3 regions of the Gracilibacillus phocaeensis genome follow, and region 1 is predicted to be linked to each of the others. Evidence: riboswitches for the same ligand, from Rfam matches in the RefSeq annotation. Region 1 holds a riboswitch; each other region holds the start of a gene.

Evidence for each region. Region 1 has a riboswitch for thiamine pyrophosphate ahead of thiW (energy coupling factor transporter S component ThiW). Riboswitches for the same ligand answer to the same signal wherever they lie in the genome.
Region 2: linked by a shared signal. The riboswitch ahead of E0E32_RS11065 (thiamine phosphate synthase) and the one ahead of thiW (energy coupling factor transporter S component ThiW) in region 1 are both predicted to bind thiamine pyrophosphate.
Region 3: linked by a shared signal. The riboswitch ahead of tenA (thiaminase II) and the one ahead of thiW (energy coupling factor transporter S component ThiW) in region 1 are both predicted to bind thiamine pyrophosphate.

The regions. Positions count from the first base shown of each region.
Region 1 covers NZ_LR131143.1:534,382-541,849, reverse strand. The annotation lists gene helD (RNA polymerase recycling motor HelD) at 1-2,158, shown strand, start outside; gene E0E32_RS07035 (aldo/keto reductase) at 2,272-3,111, shown strand; gene E0E32_RS07030 (PspC domain-containing protein) at 3,147-3,329, shown strand; gene thiW (energy coupling factor transporter S component ThiW) at 3,546-4,046, opposite strand; TPP riboswitch at 4,116-4,231, opposite strand; gene E0E32_RS07020 (LacI family DNA-binding transcriptional regulator) at 4,445-5,446, shown strand; gene hxlB (6-phospho-3-hexuloisomerase) at 5,461-6,018, shown strand; gene E0E32_RS07010 (bifunctional 4-hydroxy-2-oxoglutarate aldolase/2-dehydro-3-deoxy-phosphogluconate aldolase) at 6,032-6,661, shown strand; gene E0E32_RS07005 (TRAP transporter substrate-binding protein) at 6,710-7,468, shown strand, end outside.
Region 2 covers NZ_LR131144.1:692,076-699,543, forward strand. The annotation lists gene ilvC (ketol-acid reductoisomerase) at 1-153, opposite strand, end outside; gene ilvN (acetolactate synthase small subunit) at 252-773, opposite strand; gene ilvB (biosynthetic-type acetolactate synthase large subunit) at 770-2,503, opposite strand; TPP riboswitch at 3,290-3,385, shown strand; gene E0E32_RS11065 (thiamine phosphate synthase) at 3,493-4,110, shown strand; gene thiO (glycine oxidase ThiO) at 4,107-5,243, shown strand; gene thiS (sulfur carrier protein ThiS) at 5,261-5,470, shown strand; gene E0E32_RS11080 (thiazole synthase) at 5,475-6,233, shown strand; gene E0E32_RS11085 (ThiF family adenylyltransferase) at 6,233-7,258, shown strand; gene E0E32_RS22245 (hypothetical protein) at 7,424-7,468, shown strand, end outside.
Region 3 covers NZ_LR131143.1:82,841-90,308, reverse strand. The annotation lists gene E0E32_RS04965 (hypothetical protein) at 83-391, opposite strand; gene E0E32_RS04960 (CynX/NimT family MFS transporter) at 480-1,679, opposite strand; gene lepB (signal peptidase I) at 1,880-2,428, shown strand; TPP riboswitch at 2,478-2,584, shown strand; gene tenA (thiaminase II) at 2,710-3,405, shown strand; gene thiD (bifunctional hydroxymethylpyrimidine kinase/phosphomethylpyrimidine kinase) at 3,398-4,222, shown strand; gene thiM (hydroxyethylthiazole kinase) at 4,219-5,010, shown strand; gene thiE (thiamine phosphate synthase) at 5,007-5,645, shown strand; gene E0E32_RS04930 (type 1 glutamine amidotransferase domain-containing protein) at 5,702-6,226, shown strand; gene E0E32_RS04925 (DUF456 domain-containing protein) at 6,334-6,810, shown strand; gene thiD (bifunctional hydroxymethylpyrimidine kinase/phosphomethylpyrimidine kinase) at 6,893-7,468, shown strand, end outside.

The DNA of each region.
Region 1 (7,468 bases):
ACAACAGGCTGAATTTTTGTCAGAGCGAGAGCGCAGCCATGGACAGGTTAGTGAACGCCTGGATATATTAGAACGATTGAAAAACAAACCATACTTTGGCCGTATTGATTTTAAAGAATCTGGTCAAGAAGAGGGAGAACCAATCTATATTGGTTTGGCCTCCGTGCTTGATAAAGAAGAGAATCATTTCCTAGTGTATGATTGGCGTGCTCCGATTTCGAGTATGTACTATGATTTTCCACCTGGGCCGGCAAATTATGACACAATAGATGATAATATTTCCGGGGAAATAACTCTAAAACGACAATATATGATCCAACAAGGAAAACTAAAGGGAATGTTTGATACAGGATTAACAATTGGTGATCACTTATTACAATCCGTTCTTGGGGACCAAGCCAACACCAAAATGAAAAGCATTGTCTCCACTATTCAACGAGAACAAAATCAGATTATTCGAAATGAGAAGGCAAGAGTGCTGATAGTGCAAGGAGTGGCTGGGAGTGGTAAGACATCCGCTGCCCTGCAACGAGTAGCCTATTTGTTATATCGTTATCGGGAGACACTTACATCGGAGCAAATTGTTTTATTTTCACCCAATCCTTTATTTAATAGCTATGTGGCCACGGTTTTACCGGAGCTTGGTGAGGACAATATGCAGCAAATGACGTTCTATCAATATCTGCATCGTCAGTTAGATAATCGCTTTACCTTAGAAACCCCTTTTGAACAAATGGAGTTTTATTTACAGAAAAACAGGGATTATTACCAAGCACGTGTGGAGGCTATGCATTATAAGGCAAGTATGGATTACAAACGTTTAATCGATATTTTTCTGGAACGGCTTTCTCACCATGGTTTGAAATTCCGCAATATTTCCTTTCGTGGTGAGACCATTATTCCAAAGTCGCTGCTTGCCAAATATTTTTATAAGACGGAAGACACACTATCTATTTCCGAACGAATGGAAAAGGTCGCTCATTGGATTCTTGTACAGTTGAAGAAAGTTGAACAGCAAGAACGGGAGAAAGATTGGGTCTTAGAAGAAACGGAACTACTAGAAAAAGAAGATTATATGGATGTCCATCAGACTCTGCAAGAAGAGAACAGTTTCTCGGAAAATAGTTTTGATGATTATGACCGAGAAGAAGCATTGTTGAGAAAACGAGTGGTAGCTGACAAGTTACGTCCTTTACGTAAGAAAATAAAACAGCTTGCTTTTGTGGATACCTTGCAAACTTTCCGCCAATTGTTCACTAATGGAGAGTGGGCCGAGGAAGCCGGCTTGGTGCTGCCTCCTGATTGGAAGGATATTTGTGTCTTAACTGATCAATATTTGCAGAGGAAATATCTCACTTGGGAGGACGCCCCTGCTTTTATTTATTTTCAAAAAAGTATATTAGGGTTTGACGCGCAGCGAACGATTCAACACTTGTTTATTGATGAAGCACAAGACTACACGCCATTTCAATTTGCTTTAATGAAGAAGATGTTTCCGGTCAGCCGGATGACTTTGCTTGGTGATATTAACCAAGCGATTTATGCACATGCACTGCGGGAAGAAACACTTTTGTCGGAGAGATGGCAGGAGAAGCATGAGAGAATTGTGTTAACACGTAGCTATCGCTCAACGGCACCCATTGTTGAGTTTACCAAATCTTTCGTAGAGAACGGGGATTTAATCGAGCCTTTTGAACGAGATGGTGACAAACCTATTTTTATCGAAGTAGAGCAGCAAAAAATGCTGGATCAGAAGTTAATCGAGCAAATCGAAACATATCAAGCAGAAGGTCATGAGACTATTGCCATTATCGGCAAGACGATGGCAGAGTGTGAGAAGTTGTACCAACGTTATCATCGTTTGATAAATGTGCATTTGATGACACAAACGGCACATACTTTTGAAAAGGGTATTGTGATTATTCCAACCTATTTAGCGAAAGGAATCGAATTTGATGCCGTCATTATAGCGGACGCCTCAAATGACAATTATCAAGATGAATTAGAACGTCATCTATTTTATACGGCTTGTACAAGGGCAATGCACCAGTTAGCTTTGTTTACTATCAAGGAGCCAACCAAATTCCTCAAGGATGTATCGCACAGATTGTACAGTCACTATAAAATTCATCAAATTGGCGCAAAGGCGGATCGTTAATCATCAATGTTTGATCAAATAGGAAAAAGGGAATGGTGTGGTAGTAGTATTCCACCTGTGAGGTGTTTTCCCCAGGTGGTACATAAGAGATGATAAAAAAGGAGGAAGGCGTTTTGGCTTTGAATTTACAATCGACAACTACTTTGCATAATGGTGTGAACATGCCATGGTTTGGTTTAGGCGTGTTTAAAGTGCAAGATGGCGAAGAGGTTTACAATTCTGTGAAATGGGCGCTGGAGCATGGCTATAAAAGTATTGATACGGCGGCTATTTATAGAAATGAAGAAGGGGTAGGTAAGGCAATCAAAGATTCGGGTATCCCAAGAGAAGAGTTGTTTATTACCTCAAAGCTGTGGAATGGAGATCAAGGCTATGAGGAAACATTCCAAGCTTATCAAGCGAGTTTAGATCGATTAGGATTAGATTATCTGGACTTATACCTTATTCACTGGCCAGTACCAGAACAAGACAAGTATAGAGAATCATGGCAGGCGATGGAGGAACTATATAATGATGGGAAAATAAGAGCGATCGGTGTAAGTAATTTTAAGGAACACCATCTTGATAGACTGTTGGAAAAAGCAGAAATTACACCAATGGTTAATCAAGTGGAGTATCATCCACATTTACAGCAAAAAAGCCTGTATGACTATTGTAAGAAGCATAACATTCAGTTAGAGGCGTGGTCTCCGTTAAAACAAGGGGAACTATTAACGGATGAAACATTGATGGAGATTGCAGAACGACATGGGAAATCCACGGCACAAATTATTTTACGTTGGGACTTACAGCAAGAAGTAATTACGATTCCGAAGTCGGTGAAACAACAGCGTATTCATGATAATGCGGATGTATTTGATTTTGAGTTAACCAATGCTGAAATGAAATTGATTGCCGACATGAATAAAGACGATCGGGTTGGGGCGGACCCAGATGAAATGAACAATCGATAAATAGGGAGGCAAGACTCTTCAGGAGGGATTTCGTGATGAACAGGAAATTAAATAAATCGGTGAATGACCGTGTCCTACTTGGCGTTTGTGGAGGGATTGCCGATTTTTTCGGCATCACTCCTTTACCCGTTCGCATTATTTTCCTTCTTACTTTAGGAGGGTCTTTCTGGGTTTATGTCGTATTGGCCTATGTTTTGGACGATGCTCCTACCTTGTGATCATAAGGTTGATGACTGCTTGTATCTTAGCAGTCATCAATTTTTTTCTTGAAAAGTAAAGAAAAAAATCTTTGGTATAAAAGGATTAGGATAGATCTCGACCTTGAATGAATCGGGGTGCTGATAAGATGGATGTTTAACATCATCCATCTTATCAGTAGTTCGTATCTAGTTTCGGTTAGTAATAAGGGAGCAGGTGGAATTTGTCAGTTTTTCTTATTTAGATGGAAGTGTTTGATTGACAAGTGAGGTGTGCTTCACACGTGACAGTAGTAACAGACCAATCAATGCCCCGGTAATACTGCTGACAAGAAAGCCGGGCAGAAAGGCCAGTACTCCCACTGAAGTTCCCATCACAAGCTTGGCAAAAGGGACGCATAATAGCGAGCCAATAATGCCTGTTCCGAACATTTCACCCCCTCCAGCAAGCCACTTCTTATGTCCCCATCGATAAAGATAGCCCGCTAATAAGGCGCCAACCATTCCTCCTGGAAATGCCAATAATGTACCAATACCTAATAGATTTCGTAATAATCCAATCGTAAAGGCAATGACAACAGCTGGTATAGGACCAAGCATGACGGCTGCAATGACATTAACGGCATGCTGTACTGGATAGGCTTTTGCCACCCCTGTTGGGAACCAGAGAAATTGCGACCCCAGTGTGCCAATTGCAATGAGCACCGCCATTATCGTGAGTAAATGTGTTCGATTCATTTCTTTTCCTCCTTTGTTTTTTTGCACGCAAGGAAGGAAAAAAGCCAGATTCTTATGATAAAAAGAACCTGGCTAAATAACCTACTTCCCTCCGCTGGTTATCAACCAGATCAGGTTCATAGAGTTAAAAGGCTTGATCGCGCCTTTCTCTCAGCCTATACTGATAGGCACCCCTAGTAGTGCATGCATATGTAATTGTATGTCATTGTACCAAAGATAGCGCAAAAGTCAATTTTTCACAAAGTTATTGTCCATGTATATAGCAACATTCCTTTTCATTATCGCAAAAATAAATTTATATAAAAGGGTTGTAAAACGCTTTCTAATGATTTATACTTTCACTAAATCGATTTACTAAACCGATTTAGTAGTTAAAAGCTAGTTAGAGGGGTATGCGTATGAAAAGGATAACCATTGCAGATGTAGCTAAATTAGCCGGGGTATCAAAAAGTACTGTCTCCCAATATCTTAATCACCGTTTTGATTATATGGGAGCGGATACTAAACAAAAAATAGAAAAAGCGATCCAGCAATTAAACTATAAACCGAATATGGTCGCACGTAGTTTGAAACAAAAATCTTCTACGACAATTGGGGTGATTGTGGCTAATATCCTCCATGTATTTTCTACTCAGGTGATTCGGGCGATTGAAGATTTCTGTCAGGAGAAAGGTTTTCATGTGATTGTCTGTAATGCCGACGATCAGCCAGAGAAAGAGAAGAAATATATCGAGATGCTGCGGGCAAAGCAAGTGGACGGTGTGATTGCCTTCCCAACTGGCGATAACGTGGAGCTTTATCAAAAACTGCTGGAAGAAGATTATCCCGTTGTTTTAATGGATCGAATTATTCCATCTCTGGATATTCCATCGATTTTATTGGACAATCGAACAGCTGCCCAGTTGGCTGTCGCTGAAATCGTTCAGCAGGGCTTTCAACGGCCAGCAGTTGTCAGTTCACCACTTACAGCCGCAATTACTCCTCGAATAGAGAGGGTAGAGTCTTTCCAGCGGAGCTTACAGGAACATGGATTGGAGCTATTACCTTCTTACAAGGTAAGTGGAAAAATGGTGGATTTAACCAACAAGTTAGCTGAACTGTTTCAAAATGAACAACCGCCAGATGTTTTGTTTGCGATTAATGACCGTGTGCTACATGAGGTATTAACGTTCATTAAACAGCAAGGATTAAGGATACCAGAGGAGGTAGCGGTGATAAGTATTGACGACGTGTCCTTTGCCAATTTCTATAACCCACCGTTAACCACGATTTCTCAGCCTGCCTTTGACATGGGGAAGAAAGCGGCAGAAATACTGTTTGAATGTATGGTTGATCAAAAGGAGGAAAAGCTGCAAGTTTATCGTTTTCCACCAACCTTAAATAAACGAGAATCCTGTTGAGAAAGGGTGTTACCATGAAAAATATATCAACTACCATTGTAAACGAAGTGCGAGAGGTGCTTGATCATGTCAAGGAAACAGAGATGATCCAATTAGCAGAGGCCATCCAGTCTGCCAAACGAATCTTTATTGCCGGAACAGGTCGATCAGGGTTAGTGGGAAAAATGTTCGGCATGCGTTTAATGCATAGTGAATATCCGGTATTTATTGTAGGAGAAACGATTACGCCGAGCTTAGGTTCCCAAGACTTGTTGTTGGTTATTTCCGGTTCGGGTGGTACCGCTAGTTTACTCCAATATGCACAAAAAGCAAAAGAGATTGACGCCAAAGTAGCCTTGGTCACCACCAATCCAGATTCAACGATTGGACAACGAAGCGATGTAACGGTACAGATCCCAGCGGCAACGAAGAAACGCTTGGCGTCAGAACCTGAAACTATTCAACCATTAGGCAGTTCATTCGATCAGTCCGCTCATCTGTTATTAGATGCGATTATCGTCTATTTATTAGAAACCTATCCAGCTGCTCGTGATGAGGCAAGCTTACGTCAGCAGCACACCAATTTAGAGTAGAGGAGAGAAAATTATGTCTATTATCGAAGGAATTAAGCAAGAGAAGGTGGTTGCCGTCATTAGAAAGGCAACGAAAGAAAATATAGTACCTATTTTGGAAGCGTTGGCAGAAGGTGGCGTACATCATGTGGAAATTACGGCAGAAACCCCGCAAGTAAACCAAATTATTGAAAAGGCAGTACGAGAAGCAGATCCAGCCATGAAAGTTGGGGCAGGAACCGTACTAGACCCGGAAACAGCCAGATCTGTCATCATGGCAGGGGCGGCTTTTGTTGTCTCCCCGACGTGGAATGTCGATACACTACGATTATGTCAGCGTTATGGAATCGAACATATTCCAGGGGTGCTGACACCTACAGAAATTTCTGTTGCCTATGAACATGGGGCACGTATGGTGAAGATATTTCCAGCTGATTCTGTAGGCCCGTCCTATATCAAAAATATCCGTGGGCCTCTGCCGCACGTATCGGCAATGGTTACCGGCGGAATCACACTCAACAATATGAATGACTATTTACAAGCAGGAAGTACCGCTGTGGGGATAGGAAGCAACTTAGTAAATGCTGTCCAGTTGAAATCAGAAGCCGACTATCAGGAGCTGACGAAACGAGCGGAAAACTATATTCGACGAGCGAATTCATAAGTCGATAAGCCTCAAATAAGGATCAACATGCATAAGGGAGGTAGCCGCATGTCAAAAAATAAAATGGTGTTCCTTTCCCTATTGGCAGGGATTATTACCCTACTTTTTACGGGATGCAATACGGATGAAGTAGAGGTTAACGAAGAAGGAAAGATAAAAATTATTGCCGCGCATAATCAGACATCACCAGATAATCCTTATCAGGCAGGGTTGTTAAAATTTAAAGAAATAGTCGAAGAAAAATCAGGCGGACAAATGGAAGTAGAAGTGCATGCTGGTACAATTGGGACAGAGGAGTCAGAGTTAATTGAGAAGCTACAATTAGGGGCAGCAGATGTTGTCGTGGCCTCACCTGGTCTGATGACGCAAACAGGAATACGGGAAGTGGACTTGTTTTCTGCACCATATTTGTTCAATACGTATGATCATTGGTTAGCAGCTGTAGATGGTGAAGTAGGCAAAGAGATGGCACAAGTCATTAATGATAAATCGAATAATTCGTTTAAGCTCTTAGGCTACTGGTCAGCTGGTGTACGGCATTACTATGGCAAAAAACCGATTGAATCAATAGAAGATTTGAAAGGGTTATCATTACGTACCCAAACATCAGGGGTTATCTCTGATTTCTGGAAGGAGCTTGGTGTAGTACCATCTGGTATTGCTTGGGGCGAACTATACCAAGGGTTACAACAGGATGTAGTCGATTCATCGGAGAATGCTTATCCATTTTTTGTCCAGCAATCTCACCATACAACGCCTAACGGGAAATATATCACGGAAACGGCGCATGATTTTACGACACGATTT
Region 2 (7,468 bases), on a different contig from region 1:
ACGTCCTTTACGAAGTCCTACGACCACATCAAAGCCGCTTTCTTTAAGGTTTAGGGCATGTGCATGACCTTGAGAACCATATCCGATAATGGCAATTTTCTTCGATTGTAATACCTCTTCGTTGATATTATTGTTGTACAATACTTTTGTCATAAATATACTACATCCTCTCAAAAATTTTTATTTATATAATAAAGAAAACAGGTCTTTCCCTAGATGAAATAGGGAAAGCCTTCTTTTCTTATACTATCCTAACCTAATAAGGAAGAAAAATTCCCATCAATGGTGTTTGGCTGTTGGCCGCGAACAAAGGCGGTTAAGCCAGTGCGAGCCAGCTCTTTGATGCCATAGGGCCTTAATAATTCAATCAAGGCTTCTATTTTATCTGGCTTACCTGTAACCTGAATCGACATACTATCCTTGCTGACATCAATAATAGAAGCGCGGAATGGCTCGATGATGCCTTGAATTTCAGCGCGTAATTGGCTGTTGCTGACAATTTTAATCAGGGCCAATTCACGTGCAACAATGGCTTTATCGGTAATATCAGATACTTTTATCACATCAATTTGTTTGTTTAATTGCTTGGTTACTTGCTCTAATTTCTGAAAATCTTCCACATCTACAACAAACGTCATCTTGCTCATGTCCTCTGTTTCTGTTCTGCCGACGGAGATGCTTTCAATATTGAATTGACGACGCTGCAACAGCCCTGTAATTCGATTTAAGACACCACTGCGATTTCTAACCGTTGCTGTTATAATTCGTTTCATGGTTTCACCCCAATCATTTCATCTAGTCCTGTACCAGGGGCAATCATAGGGAATACATTCTCCTGCTGCAATACCCGTGCATCCACAAGAACAGGTCCATCATAATCAAAAATATCTGGTAAAGCATTGATAAATTCTTCTTGTGTCGTTAACTTGATTCCTCTCACATCATAAGCCTCGGCTAGTTTCACAAAATCTGGCTGGATTTGAAAGATAGATTGGGAATAACGTTCGCCATGGAACTTCTCTTGCCATTGTCTAACCATCCCTAGTGCTTGATTGTTTACGATAATGATTTTAACGGGTAATCTTTTTTCTTGTAAAATCGATAATTCCTGCAAGGTCATTTGGAAACCGCCATCGCCCACGATCGAGACAACCATTTCTTCGGGATTAGCCAATTGGGCACCAATAGCAGCAGGAAATCCAAAGCCCATCGTACCTAAACCACCAGATGAAACCCATTTATTTGGCTGATTAAAGGTATAGTATTGCGCCGCCCACATTTGATGCTGCCCAACGTCTGTTGTCACAATCGCATTGCCATTCGTGGCTTCGTATACTTGTTTGATCACCCATTGGCCGATCATTTCCTTATCCGGTGTGTTAAACCATAATGGGTAATTTTCTTTGTTTTCATGGATACGAACGAGCCATTCATCGTGATTCGGTTGGCTAATATCATGAGACAACAATCGTTTCAATGCCTCTTTGGCGTCACCAACGATAGGTATGGCTGTTGGAACATTTTTGCCAATCTCAGCAGGGTCAATGTCGACATGAGCCACGGTAGCTTTCGGTGCAAACGATGATAATTTACCAGTTAAGCGGTCATCGAACCTGGCACCAATGTTAATAAGTAGATCACATTCATACAAGGCCGTATTGGCAGCGTATGTGCCATGCATACCGGCCATTCCCATAAATAGCGGATGATCGCCAGGAAATGCTCCTAAGCCCAATAAGGTAGAGGTAACCGGAAGTGAGTACTTTTCTGCAAATTCCTGTACCTCTTTGGAGGCTTGCGCCATTAAGATACCAGCACCAGTTAATAATACTGGTTTCTCTGCTTTTCCGATCGCCTCCGCTAATTTTTTGGTTTGTAACGGATTTGGCTTGAATGTTGGCTGATATCCAGGTAAATCAATCTCTACTTTAGCTTGAAAATCATCACTGATAATTTCGGCTGAGACGTCTTTCGGGATATCGATCAATACAGGACCAGGACGACCAGTAGTTGCGATATGAAAGGCCTCTTTAACAACACGAGGGATATCTTTCACATCATTTACTTGATAATTGTGTTTAGTAATTGGTGTAGTAACCCCCATGACATCAACCTCTTGGAAGGCGTCACTGCCAATCACACCTTTGGCAACTTGGCCAGTAATCACAATTAATGGCAATGAGTCAATCATTGCGTCGGCAATTCCTGTTACTAAATTCGTTGCACCAGGTCCAGAGGTGGCTACCACAATTCCTGGCTTACCTGATACCCTGGCATAGCCCTCGGCTGCATGAATGGATCCTTGCTCATGTCGAGCTAAGATTTGATCAAAGGCATCTTGTGCTCTATATAATGCGTCAAAGATTGGTAATGCTGCACCGCCGGGATAACCAAATAGCGTGTCAACGTCTTCGTTAATCAAGGCATCGACTAGCAAATCAGCACCAATCCTGGGTTCTTTTGGTTCTACAGCTTCATTTGCTTGCTTTTGTGTGTTTTCCACGTTAATCCCTCCTATTAATAATTATCAACAATCACCTTGATTTATTGGTATTAGAAGATGTTTATGGTACAAAGAAAAGTATGGCTATTGTCTTTTCCTTACACTAAAAAAGGCCATCTCACCCTTGATTTCCGCCACTAGTGTAGCAGAGATCAAGGGTGAAAAGGCCTTTCTTTTCACGGTACCACCCTGATTTGCAATATTCTCACAAACATTGCCTCATAAAGCTATTTACAAAATCAAATAGCTTTGATTGGATAACAGGTACTGTGTAATACCTGGCTATACTTAATGGGAGAACCGTTCAGCATAGCACTCAGGGATGAGTAGTCAGATAAGGTGTATGGCCAAGTTTCCACCTGTCTTGGCTCTCTGCAGCATACATGATCCTGATCCTTTTTTCCCGTCCGCGTTTTTAAACATATTCGCTTATTGTTATAGTATACGATATCGCTTATTCTGTCCACAAAAAAGTTTTTAAATGTGTAATTTTCAGAAAAATCTGATTGACGACAATAATACAACTAAAAAGACGATAGGTCAACTGTTTTTTGCGGATTTTTTCGTTAAAAATAAGAAAGTACGGAATCCACTAAAAACGGAAGCGCTTTCTATCTTAAAATAGACAGGTAGGAAGAGTATAAAAGCATATTTCTAATGCCCATAACAATAACGTTGGCCATATCTAGCATCGTTTTTAATGGATCTGCTACGATTTTGAAAAACACCTGTAAAAATAAAACAGGATGTGTTATGCTTTGGAGGTAGTTCTAATTTCATAATCAACATCAACACTAGGGGAGCCTTTGGCTGAGACGAGTATTCGGACCCTTTGAACCTGATCTGGTTAACACTAGCGTAGGGAAGTGGCGGAAGCATGACGATATATTATTCGACAAATGAATTTTATATAATCGAAGCCACTTGTCCTAACTGGATAAGTGGTTTTTTTCGTTTCTTCCGGCTCAACGAAGAAAGGAGTAATGGAGATGGATAAATCACTGCATCTTATCAGTGATGGCGATTTTTCTAAACGGCATGTACAAATAGTAAAGCGTATTCATGGGGATATTGATTATTTGCATATAAGAGAAAAGAATAAGTCAGCAAAAGATATTCTGGAACTAATCGAAGTATTAAAAACTAGCGGGTTACCCTTAACGAAACTAATCGTAAATGACAGAGTTGACATTGCCGTGATGAAACAATGTGCAGGAGTCCAGTTGGCCTATCACAGTCTAGCTGTTTCATTGGTTAAAAATTGCTTCCCAACGCTTCTTACAGGGAAATCTGTCCATTCGTTAGCAGAGGCTGAACAGGCTCAACAAGAGGGAGCAGATTACTTGTTATATGGTCATATTTATCCTAGCAGTTCTAAGCCGAATCAACGACCAAGAGGAATAGCTAATCTTCGGCAATTAAGCGAAGAACTATCGGTACCGGTCTATGCTATTGGCGGCATTACACCTGATCGAACAAAAGAAATAATCAAGTCAGGGGCAAGTGGGATAGCTATCATGTCAGGTATTTGGCAGGCGGCGGATCCGATACAAACAATAAAGGCTTACCTGCAAGTGTTGAATAACAGGAAAGAAGGTGGAAAGTGAAAAAGACATTTGATCAAATCATTGTTGGTGGCGGCGTGATTGGTTGTTCGATTGCTTATCAATTGTCCAAAAGAGGTTATCAGGTGCTGATAGTTGAAAGGGATCAAATCGGTTGTGAGGCCTCTAGTGCTGCGGCAGGAATGCTAGGTGCTCAAGGAGAATTCACACAAGCAAGTCCTCTTTTTCAATTTGCTCAAGAAAGCAGAGCGTTATTTGCAGATTTATCAGTTGAGCTTTGGGAAGAAGCAGGGATGGATATTCAGTATGTTCATAAAGGAATCATGAAGTTCGCTTTTGATCAGCAGCAATACAATACGTTGAAAAGCCTGGCAACTTTTCAACAGGAAGCTGGTTATCCTGCTTATTTGCTGTCGACAGAAGAAGCGAGAAAGATGGAACCAAGTTTGACAGAGGAGCTTCACACGGTTCTTTACCTGCCGAATGATGGTCAGGTGTCCGCTTATCATCTGACAAAAGCATTTTCCCTTGCCGCCTATCGTCATGGTGTCATGCTTCATGAACAGGAAAAAGCAGTTGAACTGCTAAGGGAAAATAAAAAGGTTTATGGTATACGAACCACAAAAGGAACCTATTACGCTGATCAAGTCATTGTAGCAACGGGAGCATTTGGCGATGATCTGCTGCCTGATGAATATGCCATTATTCCTGTAAAAGGGGAATGTCTGCTATTGGAATCAGAGCAGCGCTTATTTCAAACAACCCTGTGGATGGACGGCTGTTACCTTGTCCCCAAGCAAGGCAACAAGGTGGTAGTTGGCGCTTCATCTATACCAGGAAAAGCAGATAAACATGTCCACGCAGCAAGTGTTCAAGGGCTATTATCACGAGCAGAACAGATGGTTCCGCAGCTGGCAGAGGCAACAATAAATTGTTTTTGGGCAGGGATCAGACCAGCTACCGCCGATGAACGTCCTTACCTGGGTGAGATTCCTGGAATCAACGGTTTATATGCTGCCAAGGGACACTATCGCAATGGCATTCTATTATCAGCGATTACAGGCATCTATCTAGCAGACTTAGTTGAAAACAAGTCGGTTCGTCCACTTTATTACGATTTTTTTCGTGGTGGTCAAGCACGAGATCCATCAGCAAATGTCACAAGTTTGGAATAAACACAAAAGGCAGGTGCATGCATGTGGAAATAATCGTTAATGGAAATTATATGGAAGTAAAAGAAGGAGTAAAACACATCAAAGATTTACTTGAGTTTCTGGGGTTGCAAGATAAACCGTTGATTATCGAGCATAATCAACAGATATTACAGAAAGAAAGACATAAACAAGCGGTGTTAGAAGATGGAGACAAGATTGAGATTGTTCATTTCGTTGGAGGAGGATAAGCAAATGCTTAATATTGGAAACTATTCGTTTGCTTCTCGTTTGTTCTTAGGGACTGGCAAATATCCTGATTTTGATATTCAAAAGCAGGCAGTAGATCAATCAGAGGTAGAAGTTCTTACTTTTTCCGTGAGAAGGATGAATATCTACGACCCATCCCTGCCCAATTTTTTAGAAAAAATAGATGTAAACCGCTATACTTTTTTACCGAATACGGCAGGGGCAAAGGATGCGAAAGAAGCGGTGCGAATCGCTAATTTAGCTGCCGCTTCAGGGCGATGCGATATGGTGAAAGTGGAGGTTATTGGTTGTGATAAAACATTGCTGCCAGATCCGATCGAGACACTAAAAGCAACGGAAGAGCTGGTGGCAGCAGGATTTACCGTGCTTCCATATACCTCAGATGATGTGGTATTAGCCAAAAAGCTGGAGGAGGCGGGAGCGCATGCCATCATGCCCGGAGCTTCCCCGATCGGAAGCGGTCAAGGAATTATCAACCCGTTGAACCTTTCTTATATTATCGAACAATCGAACGTTCCGGTTATCGTGGATGCAGGTATCGGTTCGCCGGCTGATGCAGCGTATGCTATGGAGTTGGGTGCAGATGGTATCTTGTTGAATACCGCCGTTTCCGGAGCAGAAGACCCTGTGAAAATGGCTAAGGCGATGAAATATGCAGTAGAGGCCGGCCGACTTGGCTATCAAGCAGGAAGAATCACGAAGAAGGCATATGCGGTAGCTAGCAGTCCGGAGGTAGGGAGCTAATGTTGGAGACGAATCGTTATCAACGCCAAGTCTTATTTGTACCAATTGGTGAGACAGGCCAAACAAAGCTTAGTCAAAGCCATGTACTGATTGTCGGCGCAGGTGCGTTGGGATCAAGCAGTGCGGAGGCATTGACACGAGCAGGTATTGGCCAGTTGACATTAATTGATCGAGATTATGTGGAAGAAAGTAATCTGCAGAGGCAACAGCTATTTAGTGAAACGGATATGAAGCAAAAAACACCAAAGGCAATTGCTGCCAGACAAAGGCTTGCTGAAGTAAATCATCATGTCCAAATACATGCGATTGTCGGAGATGCCGAAGTCGATATATTAAGAAAAGTGGTGCCTGAAGCGGATTTAATTATTGACGCTACCGATAATTTTGAGACAAGGCTTATACTGAATGATATCGCACAGAAGTATCAAAAACCATGGATTTACGGAGCTGTTGTAGCAAGCTATGGCATTACCTTTACCGTACTCCCTGATAAAACGCCATGTCTGCAATGCCTGCAAGCTTATATACCAGCTTACGGGGCCACCTGTGATAGTGTTGGAATTATCCAGCCCGTGGTACAAAAGGTCGTGTCTCACCAAGTAACCGAGGCACTCAAGCTATTAACCGGTAACGAAGCCGATTTATCTGGAAAACTTATTTCGTTTGACTTATGGAAAAATGCACACACAGAAATAGACATAGCAGCCTTACGAAAAAAAGACTGTCCGTCCTGTTCCGAGAACAGAAGCTATCCAAACCTAGCCTACGAGTCCCGTATGAAAACGACGAAGCTATGTGGAAGAAACACTGTTCAACTACGATCGCAACGTAAATCAACAGATTTGAGTGAAGTTGCCAAAGAATTACAAAAGAATAAACAGATAAAGCTATTTCAAAATCCTTATCTGCTTTCGTTTGAAATAGATTCGTACCGAGTAGTGCTCTTTCAAGATGGGAGAACGTTAGTTCATGGGACGATGGATCAACAGGAAGCAAAAAAAATCTACCATCGTTATTTGGGATGAATTTTTTGCTAATAATGTCCATGTTATCGAGAATGCAGCAAGAAAGCTGCATTCTCACACATAACCCCTTTTCCTAACTCGCTTGTAGCAATATACAGCAATTGAGAAGAAATATAGTCTATTTTTACGTGATAGAATGATACTAATTAGGAGGGGGCTTTTGAAATGAATAAAGTGATGCTAAATATCTCCATGTCACTAGACGGCTAT
Region 3 (7,468 bases), 450 kb from region 1:
TCAAAGCAGCAGTGGAAAACAATCCAATCATAAAAATCCGAAACCACATCATGAGTTATTCCTCCTTCTTTTTTTGGCATGCTTATGAGGAATGTCTGCATGTGATCAGATAATTAGATTGATAAAAGACTGCCAGCAAATGACCATTGCCTAGTAGTAAAGAAGGAACGATACATACCAACAATATCAAGAATAATGTGTCATAGCTAACTGCTGTATTCGATAATAAGCTGGCATCCATGGCAGGATCACTATCATCTATTTGTTGATAATAGTAATCTGTGCTATCGGTTAGCTCTGCAGAAACCAAAGCCGTTCCTTCATGATGATCAGCTGTCAAATAGGGAGAAATAATAAACAATAAGCCAATGGCAATCATCCAATGTTTCATCCGTTTATCTCTCTCCTTCATATATTCCTAATTATGTCTATGATTATACGCCCTTTTTTGTGCAGGATAAAGTGGTTTGCTTGCAAGCTCACTCTTCCAAGACGTTTTTATTCCTGCTCGCTCCCAAACCAAAGCTTATCATGACGAGGGTCAGGATTGTAATCGTCACAATCGATGGCTTCCAGGAATGGGTGATATCAAACAGAAAACCGATGGCAATGGGACCAACGGCCGCTAATAAATATCCGAAGGACTGGGCCATGCCTGATAACTCGGCAGCCTGTTTAGCCGTTGTGGTCCGGAGTCCAAGCAGAGCCAGCGCTAAGCTGATGCTGGAGCCAAGCATAAGTCCAATTAAGGTAACTGCAATCGAGGTGCCAATCATACCTGGGTCAAAATAGAGAAGCGCATATCCAATTGCGCCGCAAAGGCCAAAGATGACGACCAATGGCTGTTGGTTAGGAATCCTACCTGCAATCACCGGTGTAAAAAACGTTGCCGGTAAACCAATAAACTGCATATAAGCGACATACCAACCTGCAGTAGAGGCACTATAGCCATGGGAAATGAGGATTTCCGCCAGCCAAGAAATGGTGACGTAAAATACAAATGATTGTAACCCCATAAATACGGTAACCTGCCAAGCGATTGGTGAACGCATCAATTTTCCGCGCTTTGGTTCCATTAATTGCTGTTCCTGTGTTTTGGAACGGAGCTTGATGACGATAGACCAGACAATGATCCCTGCGACAGTGAGTATACTCCAGCTAGTTAATGACCACTGCCATCCTAAGTCTAAGGACACCGTCAATGGTACACTTACACCAGATGCTGTAGCTGCAAACATGGACATCGAGGTCGTATATACGCCAGTCATCAATCCAACTTTTGCTGGGAAACTACTCTTAATTAGACTAGGTAACAGCACATTAATAATCGCAATACCTACCCCGATCAAGGCTGTTCCAATAAATAACAGCGCAATAAGGGAAGTCGATCGTATCCAAATCCCAACAAGTAATATTAGCAAACCATATAATAAGGCCTTTTCATTACTTGCTTTATTTGCAATTCTAGGTGCCAACGGGGACATAAAGGCAAAGGCTAACAAAGGCAGACTGGTCAGAAAACCAGCTAACCCGTTGCTGATGGCAAGATCTTCTCGGATAATCCCGATAATAGGCCCTACCCCAGTAATGGCTGGACGAAGGTTAAATGCTAATAAAATAATACCAGCAACCATCAAAATAGATAGGTAGCGTTTATTGGTTTGTGAAGAGGTTTCCATTTTTTTCACCTGATTTTCTTTGTATTTATTTCTGTCAGAGCCAATCATCTCGATTTCCAACAAGTTAGATCATGATATTTACCTAGGACATACAGAATATGTTAAACTATTTGGTAGTATTTTAGATGGATTTGCATTACAATAGAATAACATATAATAATGGTTAGAGGAAGTCTCAATCGGAAGAAAGAAGGTCAATTATGGAGAGCAAAGTATGGCAGGAGATCTTTTCATGGATACGAGCGATTTTGGTAGCACTATTGATTGTGCTGGTCTGTCGCTACTTCTTGATCACTCCGTCGATCGTCAAGGGAGAGTCGATGATGCCCAACTTGGAAGACGGGGATCGTATTATTTTAAGCAAAGTAAGCACGATTAATCGTTTTGATGAGGTAGCTTTTAAGGCTCCTGATTCAAAGGATAATTATGTGAAGCGAGTGATCGGTTTTGAAGGGGATACGATTTCCATGGAAAATGATCAACTCTATATTAATGGTGAACTACACGAAGAGCCTTATTTAGCAGAAACAAAAGCAGATTTACCAGATGAGGTACACTTAACCGGTAATTTCACTCTAGAAGACTTGACCGGGGAAAAAACAGTTCCTGAGGGAAAGGTGTTCGTGTTGGGAGATAATCGCCGTGTAAGTAAGGATAGTCGTGAATTTGGCTTCATTGATGAAGATGCCATTATTGGCGATGTTAAAATGAGGATTTGGCCGATTGAATCATTTGGTATTATTCCTTAACTTGACATCAAGTCTTATCCATGATTAAGTAAAAGTAACTTCATAATTGATATTCCGCTAGGGGTGCTGTGACAACAGCTGAGATAAGAATGTTTTCTTGATCCCTTAGAACCTGAACTGGTTAATACCAGCGTAGGGAAGTGGAGCAGGATGGTATATGGGATAAATATACCTTGTATTTGATGAATCAATGATACGAAAACCGCTCCGCTTTTATTAGTGGGGCGGTTTTTTTGCATGTCAATATGAGGTTATCATTTAAAAAACAGGAGGGAAACGAGATGACATTTAGTGAAGAATTACGAGCAGCAGCAGACGATATTTATCAAGGGATTTTCCAACATCCTTTTGTAGTGGGTATTGGAAAAGGGGATTTGCATAAGGAAGCGATTATCCACTATGTCAAGGCGGATTATGAATATCTTAATGCCTTTATCAATATCTATGGGATCGCGATCGCTAAGGGTGATACAAGAAAGGAAATGGCCTATTTCCATGAGAAGATCAGCTTTATCCTTCATAGTGAGATTCATCCGCATCACAACCTTTGTCAGGTGGCGGGAGTTCATTATGATGACTTACAAGGATACCCTTTACCACCATCTGCTCATCATTATGTTACGCATATGAAAAGTGTGGCGCAGCAAGGAAGTATGGGAGAACTAATCGCCGCATTGCTTCCTTGTCCATGGACTTATTTGGAGATCGGGCAGCATTTAAATGAGGTGTATCAGCCAACAGAAGATCACCCATTCTATGACTGGATTCAATTTTATGCCAATCCGGAAACAGGTTCCATTACCACCGAACTATGTCAACGTTTAGATGAGTGGGCGGAAGGGGTAAGGGAACAGGAGAAGGAAAAAGCGAAACAAGCCTTTATTAAAAGTTGTCAGTTAGAATATCTGTTTTGGGAAATGGCCTATCAAGTAGAGGAGTGGCCGTTTGCTTTAGAAGGGAGACCAACGAATGAGTAAAGTAGCTTCTGCATTAACCATAGCGGGTACCGATCCAACCGGGGGTGCTGGTATCCAGGCGGATCTAAAGAGCTTTCAAGAACGGGAAGTATATGGCATGAGTGTGATTACTTCTGTAGTAGCCCAAAATACGCTAGGTGTTCAAGAAGTACGGCATTTAGATGTGGATTTTATTGAAAAGCAGCTAGACATGGTATTAAACGATATTTCACCGCAAGCGATAAAAACAGGTATGATTGCAACGGTAGCGATGATGGAGCGAATTGCTCAAAAGATAGAGACTGCTGATAAGCCTTATGTTATAGATCCTGTCATGGTAGCCACCAGTGGAGATTCTTTAATGGATGAGGCTTCCAAACAAGTGATTCGTGACCAGCTTGTACCACTCGCGTCTGTTGTCACGCCGAATATTCCGGAGGCAGAGACGTTGGTAGATTTCAAAATAACGAATAGTCAAATGGCAGAAAAGGCAGCTAAGTTGATCGTGAAAGAGCTGGGTGCAGCAGCGACTGTTATTAAGGGCGGTCACTTAGCCGATGAACCAACGGATATCCTTTATGATGGCGTGTCTTTCGAGTATCTCAAGGCCAAGCGAGTGAATACGAAGCACACACATGGAACAGGATGCACGTTTTCGGCAGTAATTACGGCCGAATTGGCAAAAGGAAAATCGATTAAAGAAGCAGTACAGCTAGCCAAAGCATTTATTACGGATGCTATTCAATATCCATTAGAGCTTGGTAAGGGGAATGGTCCAACCAATCATTGGGGACACCGGTTGCAAGGATTACCTTATCAAAGAGAGGAGTTATCATGAAACACTTAATGGAACAAGTTCGTCAGGAACAGCCTCTTATTCATAATATAACTAACCAAGTCGTGATGAATTTTACAGCAAATGGTTTGTATGCTGTTGGCGCTGCACCGGTAATGGCGCATGCCAAGGAAGAAGTAGAAGAGATGGCCCAGCAGGCAAGCGCTCTTGTCTTAAATATTGGTACCCTGACACAAGAACAAGTGGATGCGATGATTTTGGCGGGGAAGGCGGCCAATAAAGCAGGAGTTCCCGTTGTATTTGATCCTGTTGGTGTAGGGGCAACCGCATTTCGCATGGCATCTGCTGAACGAATTTTACAAGAAGTGGATCTTGCCTGTATTCGCGGAAATGCTGGTGAGATAGCAAGCTTGGCTGGAGTAAAGACAGAAGTGAAGGGAGTAGAGGGTGCGCAAGATTTACCAATGAAAGAGATTGCGCAACAAGGTTTTGACCGTTTGCAGGTTCCATTAGTGATTACCGGTGCGCAAGATGTATTGATTAATCGAGAGCAGCTAATCGTCATTAGTAATGGGCACCCCTTATTAACCAAGATTACCGGTGCGGGATGTTTACTGACGGCTGTAGTAGCCGCTTTTATTACGGTGGAGGATGATTTATTAGAAGCGGCAGCAGCGGCGGTGAGCTATTACGGAATAGCAGCTGAAAAAGCGGCTGAACGAAGTAACCATCCTGGCAGTTTTCAAGTATCTTTCTTAAATGAGTTAAATCGTTTGAGTGTAGAGGATATCGTGAATAATCAACGAATAGAGCGAGGTACAAGTGGATGAGGCAAGAATTATTACAGGTTTATTTTATTATGGGCAGCAACAATACCACAGAAGACCCACTTCATGTGTTAGAACAGGCGCTGCAGGGTGGCATTACTATGTTTCAATTTCGTGAAAAAGGGCAAGAGGCACAAACAGGTGCAGTAAAGCAGCAGCTGGCTAGGGAAATGAAGGCCTTGTGCTATCGTTATCAGGTTCCTTTTATCGTGAATGATGAAATTGATCTTGCTTTGGAAATTGGCGCAGATGGGGTGCATGTCGGGCAGGATGATATGCCGATTCAAGAGGTACGAGCCCGAGTGCCAGGCGATTGGCTGATTGGGGTTTCCGCAACGAATGCAGCAGAGGCAGTACAGGCCAAACAAGATGGGGCTGACTATATCGGGGTGGGTCCTATCTATGCGACGAGTACGAAAGAAGATGCCAAACAGCCCATTGGTGAACATGGTGTGCGTGCGATCCGGGAACAAATTGGCGCGCTTCCGCTGGTGGCGATTGGCGGTATCCAACAGAGACACACATCTTCCTTGATCGAGGCTGGTGTTGACGGTGTTTCGATCATTACAGCGATTAGTCAAGCGACTGATCCCAAACAAGCAGCCGCTGCCTTTCGCGCCTCTTTTACAAAAGAGTAATCATTCGATCGAGCTTGTCTGTTTCTGATACACTATGGGAAAGAGGAGGTAAACAGATGCGATTAAAGGATAAAAAAGTGATAGCGTTAGTAGATGAGGAATTCGAGGATTTAGAACTATGGTATCCTGTTATGCGGCTTCGTGAAGAAGGAGCGGCTGTTGATTTAGTAGGGAAAGAAGCTGGCAAAACCTATATGGGTAAATATGGTGTGCCGGCACAATCCGACTTAGCCTTTACCGAGGTGGATGCTGAATCCTATGATGGTATTCTTGTACCGGGTGGCTGGGCACCGGATAAATTAAGGCGCTATCCTGAAGTGTTGCAAATGGTGCGTCATATGCATGAGACGAAGAAACCAATTGGTCAGATTTGTCATGCTGGCTGGGTACTGATATCAGCAGGAATTTTGCGTGGCGTCAAGGTCACCAGTACACCAGGGATTAAGGACGATATGACCAATGCAGGTGCTTTTTGGAAAGATGAAGCAGTAGTTGTTGATGGTCATATTATTTCCAGCCGTCGTCCACCTGATTTGCCACCATATGCTAAGGCATATGCCGACGTATTAGCCGGAGAATAAGCAAACCAGTGAAGGATCTTGCAGTCAGTTTCTGCAAGGTCCTGTTTTTCCTTTTACACTTTTTCAAGTATAATGAAAGAGATTAAAATGAAGAATGGAGAATCACAGTGGAAATACTATGGTGGCTGATTATCATTATTTGTTTTGTCTTGGCATTTGCCGGGATTATCTTTCCGATTATTCCGTCTGTTTTGGTGATGTGGGTCGGTTTTCTTGTTTACCAATTCACGCTGACTTCCGAGAATATCGGAACCATTTTTTGGATTGCGATGGCGATTTTAACCGTTATTCTAATTGCCTCGGATATTATTGCCAATAGTTATTTTGTCAAAAAGTATGGCGGCAGTAAGGCGGGAGAAAGAATAGCAGCCGTCGGGGTTATTGTTGGGTCGTTCATCGTGCCTCCTTTTGGTATTATTATCGTGCCATTTGCGTTAGTTATCATTACCGAACTTCTGCAAAAGAAGAGCCTGCCAGAAGCAAGCAAGGCAGCCTTTGGTTCCTTTATCGGCTTTTTGAGTGGTAACTTAGCGAAAATAGTGATTCAGCTTATGATGGTGATCTGGTTTTTTATCGTAGTGTAATGGGCAATGATCCACATCAAGTATAGAGTGGGGAGACCTCTCCACCCTATGAAGTTTTACATTTAGGATAGAGGTGCAAGAAATGAAGCGAGTATTATCGATTGCCGGTGCAGCAGCACATGGAAGCGCGGGGATTCAAGCCGATTTAAAAACTTTTCAAGAATGCGATGTGTACGGTATGGCAGCCATCACAGCAATCGTAGCCAATAATCCCCACACAGAAAAGGGTATATTTATTCAAGATAAAGAGGCAATCGCTGCCCAGTTTTACGTGGCAACAGAGAAGGTTGGAGTTGATGCTGTTAAGTTGGGTATGCTTTTTTCGACAGAGGTGATCGAACAGGTAAGTCGTTTATTGCGGGATATAAAGGTTCCTTATCTTGTTGTTGACCCAGTGATGATTGGTAAGATGGGTTCTCAGCTTTTGGCAGATGACGCGATTGAAGTGATTAAAGAGACGATTTTTCCGCAAGCTACTATTATTACGCCCAATCGTTTAGAGGCAGAGAAACTGCTAGGACGACCTATTTCTAACTCCTTGCCAGAGTTGAAGCAAGCTGTTATCGACCTATACAATTTTCAACCACAGTCTGTTTTATTAAAGGCCGGTATCATGGATGGGGAGGCGATCGATTTGTATTATGATGGCCAGTCCATT